One region of the Salinicoccus jeotgali genome, then DNA from elsewhere that is predicted to be linked to it. Evidence: riboswitches for the same ligand, from Rfam matches in the RefSeq annotation. Region 1 holds a riboswitch; each other region holds the start of a gene.
What was found. Region 1 has a riboswitch for thiamine pyrophosphate ahead of ACZ43I_RS04445 (ECF transporter S component). Riboswitches for the same ligand answer to the same signal wherever they lie in the genome.
Positions count from the first base shown of each region.

Region 1 (6,945 bases):
TGAAGTGGTGGCCGTAGTAAACTATGCATTAAGGATGCAAGGCGGATTTTCAATGTTTGCATTCATCATCATCGCCTTCAGCCGCTCCAAAGCTTCGAGCGACCGCATGGAAGAAGTGCTGAAATCCCCAATCAGCATAAATGATAATGCAGAGATCGTTAAAGAAAACCAGGCAGGGTCGGTTAAATTCGAAGGAGTCTCTTTCAAATACCCAGGTTCTTCCCGCTACGTGTTGCGCGATATCAGTTTTGAAGTCCGTGAAAAAGAGAAATTTATCATCATGGGCGGGACCGGCTCAGGAAAAAGCACGCTGCTCAGCCTGATACCTAAAATGTATGAGACAGAGGAAGGTAACATCTACATCAACGGACGGGACATCAAAGAATGGAATGAAGAAGACCTAAGACAGGCCATCGGATATGTCCCACAATCAGCGGTGCTCTTCTCGGGAAGTATATTCGAGAATCTGCTGTGGGGTGACTTGGAAGCATTGGAATCCGATATCTTCACATCAACCCAAAAAGCCCAGATCCATAATTCCATCGAATCGTTCGATCATCGTTATGATACAAGAGTCGGACAAAGGGGCGTAACATTGTCTGGTGGACAGAAGCAGCGGCTGTCGATAGCGCGTGCACTTGTCAGGAAGCCAGGGATACTTATATTGGATGACAGCACTTCAGCGCTTGATATAAGAACGGAATCTGCCCTTTGGGAAGCGATCAGGGAAGAAGAAACCACCCAGATCATCGTGACGCAGAAGATAGTCACCGCTAAGATGGCAGATCGTATTCTGCTGCTTGAGGGCGGGAAGATCAATGCGCTCGGTTCGCACGAAGAACTGCTGCAGCAGTCCGACTTGTACCGTTCAATAGTGGAATCACAGACGGAAGGAGGGCAATTGGATGATTGATTTCATAAAGAAACCGTTTGGACACGAACCTGTCCTCACTAAGGAAGAAATCAAAAATAAGAAGAATAAAGACGATCAGCGTCGTGCCAACGATATTTCTGGCACCTTGAAAAGGCTCTGGAAATTTATCTCGGAAGAGCGTAAGCTTCTCTATTCGATCATCTTCCTGGTGACCTTGACGAGTCTGCTCAGCATTACCGGTCCGTTCCTTGTTGGCTATATCGTAGACAATTATTTCGTACCGCGTGAGTTTGACGGGCTCGGCCGCATATTGATTTTTCTCCTTGTCATCTATATACTGCTCTCCTCCATACAGTACACAGCGGCTTTCTTCATGGTGGGCTTGTCTCAGAGGACGATATACAAACTGCGCTCGCGGCTGTTTTCGCACATGCAGAAGCTCCCCGTAAGATTTTTTGATAAGAGGCAGCATGGCGAGCTGATGAGCCGGATGACAAACGACATCGAAACTATTTCCCAGACGTTGAACACTTCATTTATCCAGTTTACGACAAGTGTCGTGACTTTGATTGGTACAATCAGTGTAATGCTTTATCTCAGTCCACTGTTGACGTTATTGACGGTCACGATCATACCGATATTGATTGTGGCAGTGGCATTCATCACAAAGCGGACGGGGCCGCTTTATAAAAAAAGGCAGAGGGCCACGGGTGAAATGAATGGTTATATCGAAGAGATGGTATCCGGTCAGGAAATCGTTAAAGTATTCTCCCAAGAAGAAACGGCCATACGCAATTTCAGCGAGAAGGCTGCGAACTTAAGGGAAATCACTTTTTGGGCCTTCCTCTATGCAGGTTTGATTCCAAAGATCATGAACATGCTGAATAATGTCAGCTTTACGATTGTTGCCGGGGCCGGTGGCCTGCTCGTGTTCTATACAGATGGGCTTGTGACCATCGGGACGATTGTGGTCTTTGCTGAATATGCCCGCCAATTCACACGGCCTCTGGCTGACCTTTCGAATCAGTTTAACCAAGTGCTGTCGGCTCTTGCCGGAGCAGAGCGGGTTTTTGGGATCATCGATTCTGAAACTGAAACAGATAGAGGGCATCTTGAGGATGTGACGATCCGCGGAGAAATAGAATTTGACGACGTCTCATTCTCTTATGATGCTGATCAAGAGAAGCCAACGATCAATCATCTGAGCTTCAAGATCGATGCCGGTGAATCGGTCGCGCTCATAGGTTCAACTGGTGCAGGCAAGACGACGGTAATGCAGCTGCTTGCCCGTTTCTACGAGACGGACAAAGGTGAAATCCGTATCGATGACCGGAACATATTGGATTATAAACGTACAGCAGTGCGTTCACAGACAGCTTTTGTGCTTCAGGATCCATACCTGTTCGAGGCGACGATCCGCGAAAATATACGATATGGTAAATTGGATGCGACAGATGATGAGGTCATTGAAGCGGCAAAATTGGCTAATGCCCATGAGTTCATCATAGAGCTTGAGAATGGCTATGATACTGTGCTCGAGGCTGATGAGGGCTTCGTCTCACAAGGACAGAAACAACTCATTTCCATAGCGAGAGCACTGATAACTGATCCGGCGATACTGTTGCTTGATGAGGCGACGAGCAGCATAGACACGGTTACGGAACTGAAGATCCAGGAGGCGCTTGAACGATTGATGAAGGACCGTACAAGCATCATCATCGCGCATAGATTGAATACAATCAAAGCCGTGGACCGTATATTCGTCATGGAACTCGGTGAACTCGTTGAAAGCGGCAGTGAAGAAGAACTGCTTAAAGCGGGTGGTAAATATCATCAAATGATTGCGGACAATAACTGATTTTACAAAAGTCTGAGAATACGCTATCATGGAGTTAATTGAATAACAGCACACCACTAGGGGTGTCCTTTTGGACTGAGAATTACCCTTATCACCTGATCTAGATCATACTAGCGTAGGGAAGTGGCATATTACATAAAATTATAATATGCACACCACTACATTAGTGGTGTGCTTTTTTTATTCTCTAATGATTTCAGGAGGGTATTAAAATGAAGAAAATCTTTAACATTGACAGACGTTTTGGTGACCGTCGTCGTTTCACTCGTGTTTGCAGTCATCTACTCAGTTTGGGGGGCATTCTACACAGCTTTGAAACCTCTCGGCATCCATCTAAATGAATTGGTCTATGGCATGTGGTTCATCGCGCCGGTCATCGTATATCTCATCATCAGGAAACCGGGGGTTGCATTGATTGCGGAATTTGCAGCAGCCTCGGCTGAAACCATAGTCCTGCTGCAGTTCGATGTCATGCTTATTATCTATGGACTTATCCAAGGGTTGGCCTGTGAACTTGTTTTTGCCATTGTACGATATAAAAGTACAGCGTTGATGGTAGCTGTATCAGCAGGGACAGCAGCGGCGCTCTCTACACTGCCTTTGGATTGGTACTATGGTTACCTTGCCCATCTCGAAACATGGAACCTGATTCTGATGGTTGGCTTCAGGATATTAAGTGGGGCAGTGGTCGCAGGGTGGCTTGCACATATCCTCTATAGAGCATTGCTTGAGACAGGTTTCCTTAAACTGCTCGGTCAGTATAAGGAAACAGAAAGGGGGGCATAGATGGTATGGAAGTGGTGAATATGGCATTGCAGTTTCGGGGCGCCAATGCCCCATTGTTTACGGACATGAACCTGCAGATAAAAGAAGGTGAAAAAGTTCTGATAGTAGGACCGAGTGGTTCCGGCAAAAGTACTTTATTGAATATACTGAGTGGCCTCATGCCACGCGTCATTGATGCACTGCTGGAAGCGGACCATATGGATTTGCTTGGTGAGGGTGCTGTGGTCTTTCAAGACCCTGATTCTCAGTTCACCATGCCTACAATCGGTGAAGAACTTGCTTTCATAATGGAGAATAATCAAGTGCCTGTCTGCGATATGACCTCGAATGCCTTATCCGTATTAGAGGCGGTGGGGTTGGAAAAACCTCTTGATGCTCAAATCAGCAGCTTATCGGGCGGCATGAAGCAAAAACTTTCGATTGCTTCTGCATTGCTCCAGAAAGCCGATACTTTCTTTTTCGACGAGCCGACAAGCATGTTGGATGAAAATACTGCCTGTTCTTTATGGGAGACGATACAGGAAGTGTGGGAAGAGCGTACTGTAGTAATTGTCGAACACAGGGTTGAACACGTGTGGTTTAGAGTGGATCGGATTATTTTGTTGAATGATGAAGGCTGTATCGCCGCCTCCGCCACCCCGGATGATATGTTAAATGACAATAGGGAAGCATTGGACGCTCTAGGGGTATGGCATCCCCATTCTTGGCAGAACGCGCCCCGGTTCGCCAAAAGCACGGGTAATGGCATGCCGCTTCTGCAGATCAAAGGTCTTTCAATAAACAGAGCAGGAGACGAGCTGCTTAATGTGGATGATCTGCATATATCAAAAGGGCAGTGGATCACACTGGAAGGAAAGAATGGAAGTGGCAAATCAAGTTTCATGATGGCTGTCATGAAACTGATGCAAACACGGGGTGAAATCATATTCGAAGGTCGGCGGATACGGAAGACCAAACAATTCCAAGGGGCACTCTATCCGGTTTTTCAGAACCCCGAGCTCCAATTCATCACCAATAGCGTCTTTGGCGAAGTGCTCATCAACCTGGAAATGCACTATGATGAGGCGGAAGCTGAAAGGAAGACGGGGGAGGTCCTTTCAAGGATGGGCCTCTCCCATATCAAAAGGCTGCACCCGCTTGAAATATCAACAGGACAAAAGAGGCGGTTAAGTGTCGCAACGGCCCTCGGCGGAATCCCGCAGATCATTTTTTTGGACGAACCGACATTCGGATTGGATGCGCGCCATACGTTCAAACTGCTCGAACTGATGCATGAGCTGGTTGAAGGTGGTACGACGATTATCATGATCACCCACGATAAAGAAATAAAAGAACGCTATCCCTCGCGGCGTCTCCAGATCCATGACGGTATAATGAAAGAGGTGGGTAGCGGTGTTTGAATCGATAAAACGCTATTCTACATTTATAGATGGGACCAACCCGCTCACAAAAATAGCAGTGGCCATCTGTCTATTTGGAACTGTGGTATTAATACATGATCCCAATCATCTATTCCATCTGTCGCTTTGGATGCTTTTATTATTTTTAGTCATGAGCGGAATTGAACTCAAGTATCAAGCATTGTTGATTGCCGTAACCATTTTAACAGGGCTTATTTCCAGCGCATATATGGTTTTATACGGTGAAGGTGACACGACCCTATTTGAATTTGGTCTTGTGCACATCACTGAGGAAAGCGTAGTGAGAGGACTTCACATAACGATGCGCGGTCTGACGCTGTCATTTTTCGGTTCGCTCATCATTTTTACTACCAGGTTGACTGATGTATTCTACAGCATGATGCAACAGGGGAAAGTAAAGCCGCAGTACGCCTATTCATTTATGGCATCGATTCGTATGATGCCTGTTATAGTCGAGGAGTTCATCACTTTGAGGAGGGCGCGCAAAGTACGCCGTTCATTGATCAGCCGAAAGTATATAGGGGGACTCAGAGGATTCACGAGCACGGTGGTGATATTGCTCAGCCAGAGCATCAGACGGGCACATCGTCTTTCGGTGGCGATGGAATCGAAAGGATTCGATGATGGGGTGCGGACCTATTACCGGCAAACTAGATTTTCCGGATATGACGTCTGTTTTATAGCACTCATTGCTGTAGGTGTCATTGCATCTTACTATTCAGGACAGTGGATAACGCCTTTTGGTACATCCGATGCAAGATAATGAAAGAATCGCTTTGAAATATAGTGATAAAAGATATATACTGATAGGAGATTTTAATAATCCGTAAAATATCATCTGCTATAAATGAAAGCCGGATGCAAAATATGAAAAGGTGGCAGTCGAATGTATACGAAGGACGATATTGTAAATGAAGCGAAAGATCTTGGCAAGATGATCGCTCAAACCGATCAGGTGGAGTTTTTCAAAAAAGCCGAAGCCAAAATCCATGAAAATAAAGAAGTGCGCGAAAAGATGGCCAGTTTGAAGAGTCTGCAGAAGCAGGCGGTCAATTTCCAGAACTACGGTAAGGAACGGGCCTATCAGATGACTGAGGAGAAGATCAAAAAGATCGAAGCCGAGCTGGATGAAATGCCGATTGTCGATCAGTTCAAGGAGTCCCAAGGACAAGTGAATGAACTCCTTCAGATGGTCTCACACGCAATCAGCCAGACTGTAACAAACGATATAATCACCTCAACCGGTGGGGATCTTCTCCAAGGTGAAACGGGCGCGGCAATGGAAAACATGCCGAACCAGAAAAAAGACTAGACATTCGAGAAGCTGCATATCCTTTTGGGGTATGCAGCTTCTTTTTCGCTTTATGTGTATGGATATAGTGGGAGCGCCGTTGATGCAAGAACAGTCGGTAAGGTTAAACAATGAAAGCGACACATGATATAATGCAGTTATATTTAAATCGATAATGGAAGTGTTTAAATGTCTACAGTTACACCTATGATGCAACAATATTTGAATATAAAAGATGAACATCCCGATACACTGCTTTTCTACAGACTCGGCGATTTCTATGAGCTTTTCTATGAAGATGCAATCACGGCAAGTAAGGTGCTGGAGATTACATTGACTTCAAGGGATAAGAAGAAAGATCCGATACCGATGTGCGGGGTCCCATATCATTCGGCTGATGGCTATATTGAACGCCTCATCAATCAAGGCTACAAAGTTGCGATATGCGAACAGATGGAAGACCCTAAAAAAACAAAGGGCATGGTCAAGCGTGAAGTAGTACGCATCATTACACCGGGTACTCTGATAGATGACTTTGGCATGGATGATGGACGGAGTAACTACATACTGGCGATCGGGGAAGCTGAAGGAGCATTCACTGTCGCCTACTCCGATATATCGACCGGTGAGATACAAGCGTTCACAACGGCCCAACTCGCCCTTTTAAAAAGTGAGATTGAGCGCATCAATCCACGGGAAATCGTTGTGGAAGAAC
Region 1 covers NZ_AP043830.1:883,238-890,182, forward strand. Annotated here, with positions in the region: gene ACZ43I_RS04435 (ABC transporter ATP-binding protein) at 1-913, shown strand, start outside; gene ACZ43I_RS04440 (ABC transporter ATP-binding protein) at 906-2,732, shown strand; TPP riboswitch at 2,781-2,871, shown strand; gene ACZ43I_RS04445 (ECF transporter S component) at 2,964-3,518, shown strand; gene ACZ43I_RS04450 (ABC transporter ATP-binding protein) at 3,524-4,918, shown strand; gene ACZ43I_RS04455 (energy-coupling factor transporter transmembrane component T family protein) at 4,911-5,702, shown strand; gene ACZ43I_RS04460 (YlbF/YmcA family competence regulator) at 5,826-6,251, shown strand; gene mutS (DNA mismatch repair protein MutS) at 6,420-6,945, shown strand, end outside.

Region 2 (6,945 bases), 240 kb from region 1:
GAACACTACAAGGTCCGCCCGTGCCAACTCGAACACCAATGCAAGCAGCATGATGATGAGCATCACAGCAACAAAGATCATCTCAGCAGTCATCAGCTCCCCCCTTTCCCCATATGGTATTAGCAATATGATAGCATATTTCACAGCCATAAAATGTTAAACGGAATAACCTGAGCTAAAAAAATGTGTCTAATTATTGTACACCGAAAACGCTTTAATTGTAATAATTCAATTTATCATGAATAAAACACCCTAAATGCGGTTATGTACAAGTATCAGCCGAATGGCTACAGTCAAAATATGATGGTCATTCTGAAACAGCAGATTCATAGGAATGGAGGATAACCGGATATGGATAAATTCTCAGGCCAACAGATCAGATCTTTGATTGAAGAGAAGAAGGTAAGCGGCGAGTTGCAGCAGCCGTCCCAATGCATGCACTCCGATATCGTCAAATGCTATGAAGACGGTCGGGCACATCGCTATGTATGTATGAATTGCGGCTATGCCGACAAGAACCGCGCCGCTTTTTTCGCACAGATCAACACAGATCAGCAAATGGGCTAACGTAAATACGGTTATGAGCCAAATGAATGCGCTCATGTGCCGTATTACATATAATGATAGATAACTTCCAGAAAAGGAGCATCCATATGAATATATATGATATAGAAGTAAAGAAGGCGAATGGCGAAAGCTATTCACTTGAGGACTACAAAGGAAAGCCAATGCTTATCGCAAATACCGCCAGCAAATGTGGACTGCGCGGCCAGTACGATGAATTGGAGACTCTACACAAGGAATATGAGGATCAGGGCCTGATTGTCCTCGGTTTTCCTTCCAACCAGTTCAATAACCAGGAACCAGGTTCCGATGAAGATGCTGAAGAAGCCTGCCGCATCAACCATGGCGTCACATTCGACATCCATGAAATCATCGATGTCAATGGCGATACGGCCCATCCCCTCTTCAAACATCTTAAAGAAGAGTCAAAAGGCATGATGGGTGATAAGATCAAGTGGAATTTCACAAAATTCCTAGTCGACCGCGAAGGCAATGTTGTCTCACGCGTCGCACCGACGACCTCTCCACTCAAAATGAAAGATGATATCGAAAATGTGCTATAACATATAGTGGGCCAGGCTTGAAGCCGCGCCCGCTATTTTTGTACGCATGAAAGGAAGATACAGATGTCTCACAGCGAATACACCCTTCAAGATATGTATGGCACCACCAGACGTGCACTCGCTTTCTACGACAACCAGATGCTCGACTGTATAAATGGAGAAATGCAACGCTTCATCGCCTCCCAGGAGATGATGTTCATCGCCACTGCCGATGCAAGCGGCAACTGCGACAATTCATTCCGCGCCGGCAATAGTGGGTTCGTCCGGGTACTCGATGAGACGACTTTAATATACCCGGAGTACCGTGGGAATGGTGTTATGGCAAGTCTTGGGAATATTTACGAAAATCCCCATATCAGCTTGCTGTTCATCGACTTCTTCACCCACCACATCGGCCTGCACGTCAACGGACGAGCTGACATAATCGAGGTTGATCAGCTTCACGATTACTGTGACGCGAAAACCATCTCCGACATTATGGAAGAAGAGGACGGGCGTGCCGAACGATTTGTAGTCATCCAGGTCGATGAAGCTTATATCCACTGTTCCAAGCATATACCGCATTTGGAGAAGCGATCGGGCCCCTTGGATCAAAAGAAAGGCGGCGACTTCTTCAACGCCAGAAGAAAAAAAGATATGTAGAAGAAAAAGGCATCCCCACAGAAGGGATGCCTTTTGAATTCATGTGCCGCAGAATGTCATCGTGATTTTTTCATCATCTTCCGGCGGCTCTTTATATTCCTTGTCATGCCCGTCGTCAAACGGCGTCGCAAACGCCTCTATCATTTTTGTGGCTTTGCTGTAGTCCCCTTGTTCGACGGCAAGGTCCAATGCCTCCTCCACGAGATGGTTGCGCGGGATGACTGCGGGATTGACCTGCCTCATCTGTTCATATGCCGATTCGACCGTCAAATCCTGCACCTCAAGCCTCTCTTCCCATCTCCTGCGCCAATCTTTAAAGCGTTCACTAGCCATAAGCGCATCATCATTCCACCCGTCAAGAGACAGCGTGCGGAACGTTTTCGTAAAATCAGCCTGGTGATGGCTCATGAGATCGAGCAGCTCCATTCCAAGCGCATCATCTTGACTTCCACTGCCGTCGAGGCCGAGTTTATCGCGCATGCCTTTTTGCCATTTTTCATTATACAGTTGGCCGAATCGGCTGAGCGATTGTTGGGCGACCTTCACCGCTTCTTCCTTATCCTCATGGAGCAGCGGCAGCAGCGTCTCAGCAAACCGCGCAATATTCCACTGGCCGATCCCCGGCTGGTTCTGGTAGCTATAGCGTTTTTGCGCATCTATTGAACTGAAGCATGTCTCCGGGTGATAGACATCCATAAAGGCACACGGACCGTAATCGATTGTTTCTCCGCTTATCGCCATGTTGTCTGTGTTCATTACACCGTGGATGAAGCCCACATGCTGCCATTTGCTGATCAAGTCAGCTTGACGCTCTATGACGGCATCCAAAAATTCCCGGTACTTGTCCGGTTTCGATGCAATTTCTGGATAATGGCGGCCGATTGCGTAATCTGCAAGCATCCGCACATTATCGTCTCCCTCAGCACGGGCTGCATATTCGAAAGTTCCAACACGGATATGACTCGATGCCACACGGGTCAATACTGCACCCGGGAACATCTTGCCGCGGCTCACCGCTTCCCCTGTCGTAATAAGTGCCATGGCACGGGTCGACGGTATTCCAAGCCCATGCATCGCTTCGCTGATCATGTACTCCCGAAGCATCGGCCCGAGTGGCGCACGCCCATCCCCCATGCGGGAAAACGGCGTACGTCCGGAACCTTTCAGCTGAATGTCCATCCGTGCGCCTGATGGTGTCACCTGCTCACCGAGCAGTACTGCACGGCCATCCCCGAGCATCGTAAAACTGCCGAACTGATGCCCCGCGTAAGCCTGTGCTATCGGTTTACTGCCTTCTGGCACCTCATTCCCCGAGAGGACATCAGTTGCTTCCATCTGAAGGTTTGCCGCATCCAGACCCAATTCCCCCGCCAATTTCCAGTTGAAGAGGACCATTTCCGGAAACTCTGCACTCTCCGGTTGTGTTTCTCTATAGAAGACTCCCGGGAGTTCTGTATAAGTGTGTTCCAATTGCCATCCGCTTTCAGTCATAATATTCGCCCCTTTTACGTGGTATTCTGTCTACCCATTTTATCAGAGTTGGTACAGCATTAATAACTATGGGTATATCTGCTTTCTGCTGATAGTTGATTTTTAATGTATGAAAACAAAATGCCATGACTTTTGTGGTCATGGCATTTTTGACATCCTACGTATAATTTCTCTTTATTTTTTTATTCCAAGCTTTTGAAAATACTTCATTTCTATCATTCCATGCCGTTAATTCATTCAAAAGATAATAATAGTCCTGGTCGGCAGTCATGACGCTTCTGGTAGTCAATTCAGTGTCGATATCATCATCCTTGACGATGACCTTCCAATCACACTCCACCTTGGCAGAAAGCGGATCGCCTTCTTTTATCGTATAGACGTTCCTATTTTCGGTGCCGTAGGTGATATTCAGGTTTGTAAGTGTCCGGAGACCTTCATCTGAATATTCTTCGAGCACCCATGTGTCTTCAGTCAATTTCTTTATGACATCACGTGTCCTTGAGCCTTCCCGGAGGACTTTTTTATCGATAGGGGCTGCTGTTTCTGCCTGCACATGCTTCAAGGTCACTTCCGAGTAGTCATTTATGACTGGGGTTCCAAGCACGGAAGCATCGAAGTCGACAGTCAGTACAGGTGCCTTGCCCCCTATAAACCTACTGGGCGGTGTAACCGCCATCTACAAGGAGGGTTGTGCCGGTCGTAAAGTCATTCTCCGCCAGGAATACCACTGCATGTGCAATCTCTTCAGGCTTGCCGAGCCTACCGATTGGGTGCTTATCGACGAGAGCATCATAAAACTCTCCCAATGCGTCCTTATTCACCATGTTGGAATCAACATAGCCCGGAGCTACTGCACTGACGCGGATGTTATCCTTGGCATATTGTAATGCGACGGATTTCGTCATTAAGTTTATTGCGCCCTTGGAAGCGTTATATGCAAATGCTGTCGGTTCGCCTACACTGCCGAGAATGGATGCGGTATTGATGATTGCGCCGCCTCCAGCCTTCTGCATTTCAGGAATGGCATGCTTCGAACCGTAGAATACGCTATCTTGATTGACTCTGATCACTTTATGGTAATCTTCGTAGGAAAGCTTGTGCGTCTCGCCCTGGACACCGATTCCGGCGTTGTTGAACATGATATCCAGATGTCCAAACTTTTCCACGGCGAGAGCAACGACTTTTTTAATATCCTCTTCCACTGATACGTCGGTCATCTGAAACACAACGTCACCATGGCTTTTCAACTTTTCTTCTGCTTTCCTGCCCGCTTCCTCATCGTAGTCTGCAATTACGACTTTTACCCCTTTTTCCAAGAACGCTTGTGCTGTGGCGAGTCCAATACCGGAGCCGCCTCCTGTAATGATTGCTACTTTGTCCTTAAGATCCAAAGTGCATCCTCCTTTTAATGACCGTATCCGTTCACGATACAGGTACCCAATTATCTCAATTTTCAAACTTTATAACGCAATTTATTTTTAATCATCTCAAGCTATCACTTGTAGTCGATTGATGATCACATGTATGATAAAGATGAAACTGCATACCGATGCACTGGGGGCGCTATATAAAGCTGAGACGGATTACCGGACCCCTACGACCCGATCTGGATAACACCAGCGTGGGGAAGTGCAGCTGATATACCTTCATGCTGCATTCCTATCGGACTGCAGTTTTTTATATCAATATTCAGGAGGTATGGCATTATGGGAAATGAATACGGTTCAAAACAGCCGGTAGGCTGTCAATTCAATTTGAGTGTGATGAGCGACGACTTTGTGGATGTCATCCTATCAGCTTTGGAGGAAACTGAAACTGCTGAAGTCATGATGGTGACGGATGACGTATCATCGTCGGTGCATGGCCCTATATCCGAAGTTTTTGCTGTTGTGGAGTCGATCTACTTAAACGCCGCACAGACTGGCAAGCACGTGGCGATGAGCGGTACATTTTCGGTTGGATGTCCCGAAACCCACGAGGAGAATGATCTCGAAACACCGACTGGTTCGACGGCGCCGCGTAGAGGTGTGGCGCAACAGGCCGGATGCAAATTCGCGCTCTATCCGCTGGGGACTGAGGACTATATGGAGATTATCCAATCCCGAATCAATGCAGCAGCGAAAGAAGGTGTGAAAGTGAGTGCCAGCCATGGTGCCACAAGACTGGATGGGGACGTCCACGATATCTTCAATGCCTTGGAATCGGCGTTTTTGAAAGTACAGGAAGCGGCAGGACATACCGCCATGACCTTCACCCTCTCATCAAACAGTCCTTCCAACCGCTGATTGAATACGGCCCGCCTCTTTGAGGCGGGCCGTATTTCTATATGATCAGCATATCGTCCTCATCAAAATCCCAATCAGAACCATAGGCGACTTCCCAGTAATAGCCGTCCGGATCTTTGAAATATCCGCTGTAGCCACCCCATGAGGTTGGACTCGCTTCCTTGGTGACGATGCCACCTGATTTTTTGGCCCTCTCCAGTATATGATCGACCTCCGCTTCAGATTTCGCATTAAATGCCAAGGTGATGCCGTTGAAGCCATGTGTCACATCCATTGCCTCCGCCCCGGTCTCCCTGGCAAGCGTGTCGAGCGGATATAATGCCAGTTTCGATCCCTTCATCCTGAAGAAGATGATTTCTATCTCATCCTCATCACCCATTATGATCGACTCCAACCCAAGTTTCCGGTAAAAGGCGACAGCAGCTGAAATATCTTTGACGCCAAGTGTAATCAGATTGATTCTGTCCATGGCCATTCCCCTTTTCAGATAAGGTAGTATAGAAGATGTAGTTTTACATTGTAAATATACCATATATATTTGGTGCTGACAGAATATGGTGCAAAATATATTCTGAGCGCACCCTCCCCGCCATCCGCTTCAAACTGGTCAGCGGGGATATTTTTATATAGAATGAGGGCAAAGAAGGGAGACGATCCATTATGAAACGATTACTGGACTGTAATGCATCTGATTTCAAAGGCATGTCCGGCCGGGATCTGAAACAATCCATCCAGGCAAGTGAAGGCCGGGTGATGCTCGCAGAGACGATGGCCACAGTGCCCCCACTCTATCCGGACATCACCAATGCAGAACTGGCCGCTTCATTCGGAGCGGACATGCTGCTGTTCAACCTGCTGGATGTCTTCGAACCGAAAGTAGAAGGACTGGAGCCTTCTGCCGACTTGGAGTTGATGCAGGAAATTAAACAGCTTACAGGACGGCCGATCGGACTCAACCTTGAGCCGGTCGATCTCGATGCCGAGGAGATTGAAGCGCTCGACACCATCAACCGCGGACGCATCGCATCCAAGGAAGCACTAACGGCTGTAAAGACCCTTGGTTTCGACTTCATCTGCCTTACCGGCAATCCAAAAACGGGTGTCTCAAATGATGAGATCGCCCTAGCCATAGCGCGTGCCCGGGAGATATTCGGTGAAGATATATTGATCATCGCCGGCAAAATGCATGGAGCTGGTGTAGCAAATGAAACAGGCAGTACAATCATCACCAATGAAACCCTCAACACTTTCATCCGTGCAGGCGCCGATGTCATTCTGATGCCGGCACCCGGCACGGTGCCCGGGATCACCGTAGAAGACGCCCAGCAATATACCACCCATATCCATTCACAAGGTGCACTTGTTATGTCAACGATTGGTACCAGCCAGGAAGGTGCTGA
Region 2 covers NZ_AP043830.1:643,051-649,995, reverse strand. Annotated here, with positions in the region: gene ACZ43I_RS03325 (SLC13 family permease) at 1-93, opposite strand, end outside; gene ACZ43I_RS03320 (hypothetical protein) at 352-567, shown strand; gene ACZ43I_RS03315 (glutathione peroxidase) at 654-1,127, shown strand; gene ACZ43I_RS03310 (pyridoxamine 5'-phosphate oxidase family protein) at 1,191-1,769, shown strand; gene ACZ43I_RS03305 (protein adenylyltransferase SelO) at 1,809-3,260, opposite strand; gene ACZ43I_RS03300 (hypothetical protein) at 3,418-3,864, opposite strand; gene ACZ43I_RS03295 (SDR family NAD(P)-dependent oxidoreductase) at 3,914-4,651, opposite strand; TPP riboswitch at 4,807-4,905, shown strand; gene ACZ43I_RS03290 (YkoF family thiamine/hydroxymethylpyrimidine-binding protein) at 4,967-5,545, shown strand; gene ACZ43I_RS03285 (VOC family protein) at 5,583-6,014, opposite strand; gene ACZ43I_RS03280 (DUF7916 family protein) at 6,206-6,945, shown strand, end outside.
Region 2: another riboswitch for thiamine pyrophosphate. It lies ahead of ACZ43I_RS03290 (YkoF family thiamine/hydroxymethylpyrimidine-binding protein); the one in region 1 lies ahead of ACZ43I_RS04445 (ECF transporter S component).

Region 3 (6,945 bases), 800 kb from region 1:
CAATTTTCACCAATTCTCGGCAACAATGCCCAGGCGGTCCTGGGTGCACAAAGAGAACTGGAAGACGGTGCAGGGCAAATTGAAGCGGGCAGTTCCCAGTTGGCTCAAGGAGCTAGCGAATTGAATTCCGGTTTATCACAGCTTGAGTCTGGCACAGGGAATTTGGTAGAAGGTTCGGGAGAACTTGCTGGTGCACTCGATGAAATTGATACAAGGTTCAACGAAGTTTTATCCCAGTTGGACGAAAACGATATTGCATTTACAGAAGATGGTGCAAAAGCCATTGCCACACCCGTCAATCTGGATATTGAAAGTATTGTAGATACTCAGAATTATGCCCAGAGCTTTGCGCCGCTCATCATTGCAGTAAGCTTGTTCATCGGCAGCATCACCTTCAATGTCGTCTATCCGATGAATAAGATTTTTGAAGACAGACAATCTGTACTACGCCAGTGGGTGAGCAGAATCTCACTGTTCCTTAGCCATGCCTTATTGATGTCGACACTGTTATATATTGTAATTGTCTGGATTATGCAGATTGAAATCGCCAGTCACGGGAAATTTTTCTTGGCCATGCTAGTGTGGTCGACTGCCTCCATTGCAATGATTGGACTGCTTGTCATGATTTTTGGGAATTTCGGGAAGTTTTTAGGCATTGTACTGCTCATCATTCAATTATCATCAAGTGCCGGTACTTTCCCGATCGAGACCTCAAGCGATTTCTACCAAGGACTCTATCAAGTGGTGCCGATGGCCTTTGTAGTAACCGGTTTCAGGGATGCAGTGTTCAATCAAGGATTCGATTATAATTTCAGTACGGTGATCTATGTATTGCTCGTGACGATACTGGCAGCTTTCATCCTCATATCATTAGTGCTGCTATTGAAGAATAAAATGCCGAAGTATGAAGAAAAAGTCAATAAACTAAGCAAATTTGAAAGTTGATTCTAGCAGGGGCCTACTAAACAAAGTAGGCCCCTTTTTGATGTAATTTACTTAAATGACTGTAAATTTGCATATCTTTAGTAATTTTATTTGTAAAAACCAATTACTTTTGTTATAGTGAATTAAGTTTAGGGAGCCCTAACTTAGGGATCCCTAATATTCACTATCCCAGAGGGATGTATAGTAATAGGGGGATCACGTTTTGGAGCAGTCACTCGACGTTAAAGATTTAACCGTTTCATATTCTAATAAAATTGCCATAAAAAACTTTGATGTTTCAGTGGATTCGGGCAAACTGATCGGCATTATCGGACCGAACGGTTCCGGAAAATCAACATTTGTAAAATCAGTCCTTGATCTGGTGCCAAAAGATTCGGGGGAAGTACAGATATTTGGAAAATCCATCGATAAAATCCGTAAGAATATCGCCTATATTCCTCAAAGATCACATATAGATTGGAATTTCCCCATCCTGGTCAAAGACACGGTGATACAAGGCACCTATCCTAAATTGGGCCTATTCAGCCGCCCTAAAGAGAAAGAAAAGAAAATAGCCATGGAAGCATTAAAAAAAGTCGGAATGGAAGAATTCGCCGATAAACAGATAGGTGAACTTTCAGGTGGACAGCAGCAAAGGGTGTTCGTAGCGAGAAGTCTCTCTCAAAATGCCGATATCTTATTCATGGATGAACCATTTGTTGGAATCGACATCCACAGTGAGGAAGTCATCATCAAAATTCTGAAGGAATTGAGGGATCAGGGAAAAACGCTATTCGTCATCCACCATGACCTGACCAAAGTAGAAGATTATTTTGATGACTTGATCTTAGTGAATGGCGGTCTGGTTGCTGCAGGGCCGGTTGCTGAAGTGTTCACCCCAGATCTGATGGAGAAAACTTTTAATGCGCCATTAGCTGTTTTAGAGAACATGGGAGGTAAACTATCATGAGTTTTTTGAATGACCTATTGTTCTATGATTACCTCCAGAAAGCCTTGATCACTTCAATAATGGTCGGCATCATATCCGGTGTAATCGGCAGTTTCATCGTACTGCGCGGAATGTCGTTGATGGGGGATGCCATTTCGCATGCAGTACTGCCTGGCATCGCCATTTCTTACATGTTGGGTATTTCGTATTTCTATGGTGCTGTAGTAGCAGGAGTGATCGCTGCTGTGGGTATAGGTGGCATCAGCCAAAACAGTAGAATCAAGACAGACGCTTCAATCGGAATAGTGTTCTCAACTGCTTTGGCTCTAGGGATCATACTGATTACAAAAGCGCAGAGTGCAACAGATTTGACGCAGATACTGTTCGGTAACGTCCTCCACGTCAGGACTTCTGATATGTGGATCACTGCAGGGGTCAGCCTTCTGGTCATCATCATTATCGTGGTCTTCTATAAAGAACTTCTCATTGCAACATTCGATGAGACGATGGCACGGGTTTATGGCTTGAACACCCGTTTCATCCACTATGGTCTGATGGTACTGCTGACACTTGTTGCAGTCGCCTCCCTGCAGACAGTCGGGGTGATACTGGTAGTCTCCCTGCTGATTACGCCGGCCTCGACCGCCTATCTGCTGACGAACCGCCTATCCATCATGATCGTATTATCTTCAATTTTTGGAGCCAGCGCTGCAGTGGTCGGCATCTATTACAGCTACATGCATGATCTGCCGTCCGGCCCTATCATAGCGATTGCTTCTGCCATCCTCTTTGTATTGGTGCTGATTTTTTCTCCAAGGCAAGGCGTACTGTGGCCAAAGCTTCGCAAGATGAAAAAATCATAATTGATGAGCCATTATAAATTTTTAGGAGAGATTAAACATGAAGAATAAGATTACTTATCTGATCGGCCTGTTGATGGTCGTACTAGTGTTGAATGCTTGTTCAAATGAAAGCAGTGCTGCGGGTGAAGCGAATGAGGATGATAAATTGAAAGTGGTCACATCCTTTACGATTCTAGAGGATCTCGCCCGTGAGATTGGAGGCGAGGATGTCGACATTCATAACCTCGTACCGACCGGCACGGATCCCCATGAATACGAACCACTTCCTAAAGACATGAAAAAGGCCACTGACGCGGATATTCTTTTCTATAATGGCTTGAACCTTGAGGGTGGTGGAAATGGTTGGTTCTTTAAAATGATCGATTCCGTCAATCAGGACCTAGACGATGTCTACTCCCTATCAGACCGCATCGAACCGATGTACATCACTGATGAAGAGACCCAAGCAGAAGAAATCAACCCGCATGCTTTCATCAGTCCTAAAGTGGGGATAAAGATGGCAGAGGATATGCGTGACGCTTTCATTGAAAAAGACCCGGAAAGAAAAGAAAACTACGAGAAGCGGGCTGACGAATATCTTAAACGATTGAAAGATGTAGAAGGGGAGTACCAACAGAAGATAGATGACATTCCGAAAGAAGGTCGGGTACTTGTTACAAGTGAACGCGCCTTCCAATATCTTGCCAGTGATTACGGTTTGAAGGAAGGGTATATATGGGCAATTGATACTGAAGATACCGGTTCACCCAACCAGATAAATTCACTTGTTTCATTCATTGAAGAAAATGACGTGCCTGTACTCTTCATCGAATCGAACGTCGATCCGCGTCCGATGGAGACCGTCTCCGATCAGACGGGCGTTCCTTTTTCCAAAAAACCCATCTATTCCGATGAAATTGGAAAACCGGGAGAAGAAGTGGACACCTATATCAAGTATCTGAATTACAACATCAATCTGATCCATGACGAGTTGAGCGCCGAGTAAAAGATATGGCCGTGTGGCCATATCTTTTTTTAATGGTTGATGACCCTCGATGTTCTATCTATCATTGATGTCGTCAAATTTCCCGGGAAATCATTGAAACACATTGACAGTCTGATGACTCATATCCATATTTGACTTTGAGGAATGAGTCGGCTAACATGATAATCAACTGAATACGCAACACCACTAGGGGTGCTTTTTAGCTGAGACGGTCACAGACCGATCCCTTTGACTTGATCTGGATAATGCCAGCGTAAGGAATGTGGGATGGTCGGACATATCCTGTCTTCATACTAAACCCATTTCCTACGCTGGAAATGGGTTTTTATCATTCTAAATAGGAGGATTATGATGTTAAGTACACAATTGAAGCAGGATGCAGAGCAGTTTATTGACGAAATATACGGGGATGATTTCATCCAGGGGCTCATAAATGAAGATATTGATCACGCTTCACTCATCCACTATCTTCAGGCAGATGCATTATATCTTGAAGAATTCGCAAATATTTATGCCATGCTGATCTCGAAGACCACTTCCAAGGACATGATGGAATATCTTCTCGAAGAGATGCGTTTCATACTTGGGGGAGAGGTCGAGGCACATGAAGTTTTGGCAAGAGCTGTAGGAAAGCCATATGCAGAAATCATAAAGGATGGAGAATGGTATCCTTCTGCCGATCATTATATTAAACATATGTACTATAACGCCTATGCTAAGGAAAATATCGCATTCACATTAAGTGCCATGGCACCGTGCCCCTACATCTATCAAAAGTTGGCGGAAAAGGCGATGGCGCAAAACGTATTCCAGGAAAACCACCAATACCGGGGATGGTTCGAATTCTACAGTAGCAATATCGATGAGACGGCTGATGTGATGTTCAACGCCATCGACAAAGAAGCGGAGAATATGAATGATGATGAAATAGGCCTGCTGCGCAAAAATTTCAGAGAGAGTGCAGAGCATGAAAGGCGGTTCTTCAATATGGCGATGACAAGAGAACACTGGGCGGGGGTGGATATGAATGTCTAGAATGCCCATTGCGTTGACTGTTGCAGGGACCGATCCGACTGGCGGCGCTGGTGTTTTGGCTGATATCAAAACCTTCCATTCACAAGAGGTGTTTGGAATGGCTGCAATCACCGCCCTGACCGCACAAAATACCATAGGCGTCCAAGATGTCCATAATATCCCGGGACAGTTTCTACAGGAGCAATTGGACAGCATCTTTTCCGACGAAGTACCAGACGCCATGAAAAGCGGCATGATTGCCAACGAAGAGATGATGGCAGTCATAAAAGAGTGTGTTGAACGCCACCAAGTCCCCTATATCATCGATCCGGTCATGATTGCCACAAGCGGTGATCCACTCATAGATGGAGATGCTGCTGAATTTCTCAGAACACAGCTTTTACCCCTTGCTTTGACCGTTACACCAAACATACATGAAGCAGAGAAGATCAGTGGCCAACAAATCAGTAGTGAGGGGGATATCAAGAAAGCTGCCGATATTTTCCTGAATGACATCGGGGTGCAGAGCGTTGTAATAACAGGCGGACATCTGGATTCAGGCCCCACAGACTATTTATTTACTGCAGACAACGCAATAGAACTCAGTGAAACGCGTATCGATACAACCAACACACATGGCACAGGATGCACATTTTCAGCAGTGATGACAGCAGAGGTGGCCAAGGGGAAATCAATCGAAGAAAGTTTCCGTACCGCTAAGCGCTATATCACTTCGGCAATCAGACATAACCCAAATATCGGAAAAGGTAATGGACCGGTCAGCCATTTCAGCTATAAAGGAGAGTAATTCATGGATAATGTAAATAGACTCAGAGAGATGAACCCGCTTGTTGTCTGCATCACAAATGATGTCGTCAAAAACTTCACGGCTAATGGGCTCCTTGCGATTGGCGCTTCGCCACTTGTAGGCGGGGAAGTCGCAGAAGCTTCAGATCTGATGAAATCCGCTTCTGCACTCCTCATCAACATCGGTACTGCAGATCAATCCAAACTACAGGTCATGGATGAGATGATGAAGGAAGCAAACAGGAATGATGTGCCGATTGTATTTGATCCAGTCGGATTTGGTGCTTCACGCTTCAGAGTCGAGATTACAGAACAATTATTGTCACGCCATAAAGTTTCACTCATAAAGGGGAATCCCGGAGAGATGCATGCACTATCAGGAGCTGAAAGCAATATGAAGGGGGTCGACTCTAAAGAAGAGACTCCTGCCGAAGAAATTGCAGGCAAGGCCTATGATCGGTACAGGACCCCTGTACTTGTTACAGGTGAGCAAGACGCCCTTATGACTGACAGCGGACTTTCGATAATGGGTAACGGCCATGCCCTACAGGGGAGAGTGACAGGCTCAGGATGCCTTCTTGGTGCAATCATCTGTGCATTCCTTGGAACCTCAGACCGGTTTGATGACCAGTCCATCATCGATGCGGTCAGCTATTATAACCTGTGCGCTGAGAAGGCGGCTTTGGCCCAAGAACATCCAACCCCAGGTACATTCGCCACAAGGCTGATCGATGAGCTGTATTTGAATGATGACAACTTGCTCAAAGAACGGAATGTAACGACCAGATGATGGATAAAAACGCACTTGAATTATACTTTATCTGTGGAAGTTCCGATACGGATGAGCACCTCCCCGCCGTGGTTGAGAAAGCTTTGGATGCTGGCATCACACTGTTCCAACTCAGGGAAAAGGGCAGCAGATCCTTGACAGGCGATGAACTGGTGGAGACAGCTTCTGAAATAAAAAAATTATGCGATAGCTATGAAGTGCCTTTCATCATTAACGATGACTACGAACTGGCCGAACAGATTGAAGCCGACGGGGTACACCTCGGTCAGGATGATATCAGGGTCCAAGATCTCCCTCCCTATTTTAACGACAAGATCGTCGGTCTATCTGTAGGTAATGCAAAAGAATTGGCATCAAGCAATCTCAAAAAAGTCAGTTATATAGGCACGGGGCCTGTCTATGCCACACCCTCAAAGGCGGATGCCGGCAAGGCCATTACGCCAAAAGGTCTGGCTGATATGAGACGCCTAATTGGCGACAAGCCAATGGTGGCAATAGGTGGCATCACCCCGGACAACTACATGGCCTGCCTGGAAAACGGAGCTGATGGCATCTGCGTGATTTCCGCCATTGCAAACGCACCGGATATAAGGGATGCCGTACATCGCTTCCT
Region 3 covers NZ_AP043830.1:78,499-85,443, reverse strand. Annotated here, with positions in the region: gene ACZ43I_RS00375 (YhgE/Pip domain-containing protein) at 1-945, shown strand, start outside; gene ACZ43I_RS00370 (metal ABC transporter ATP-binding protein) at 1,148-1,894, shown strand; gene ACZ43I_RS00365 (metal ABC transporter permease) at 1,891-2,736, shown strand; gene ACZ43I_RS00360 (metal ABC transporter solute-binding protein, Zn/Mn family) at 2,774-3,721, shown strand; TPP riboswitch at 3,900-3,999, shown strand; gene tenA (thiaminase II) at 4,070-4,756, shown strand; gene thiD (bifunctional hydroxymethylpyrimidine kinase/phosphomethylpyrimidine kinase) at 4,749-5,543, shown strand; gene thiM (hydroxyethylthiazole kinase) at 5,547-6,332, shown strand; gene thiE (thiamine phosphate synthase) at 6,329-6,945, shown strand, end outside.
Region 3: another riboswitch for thiamine pyrophosphate. It lies ahead of tenA (thiaminase II); the one in region 1 lies ahead of ACZ43I_RS04445 (ECF transporter S component).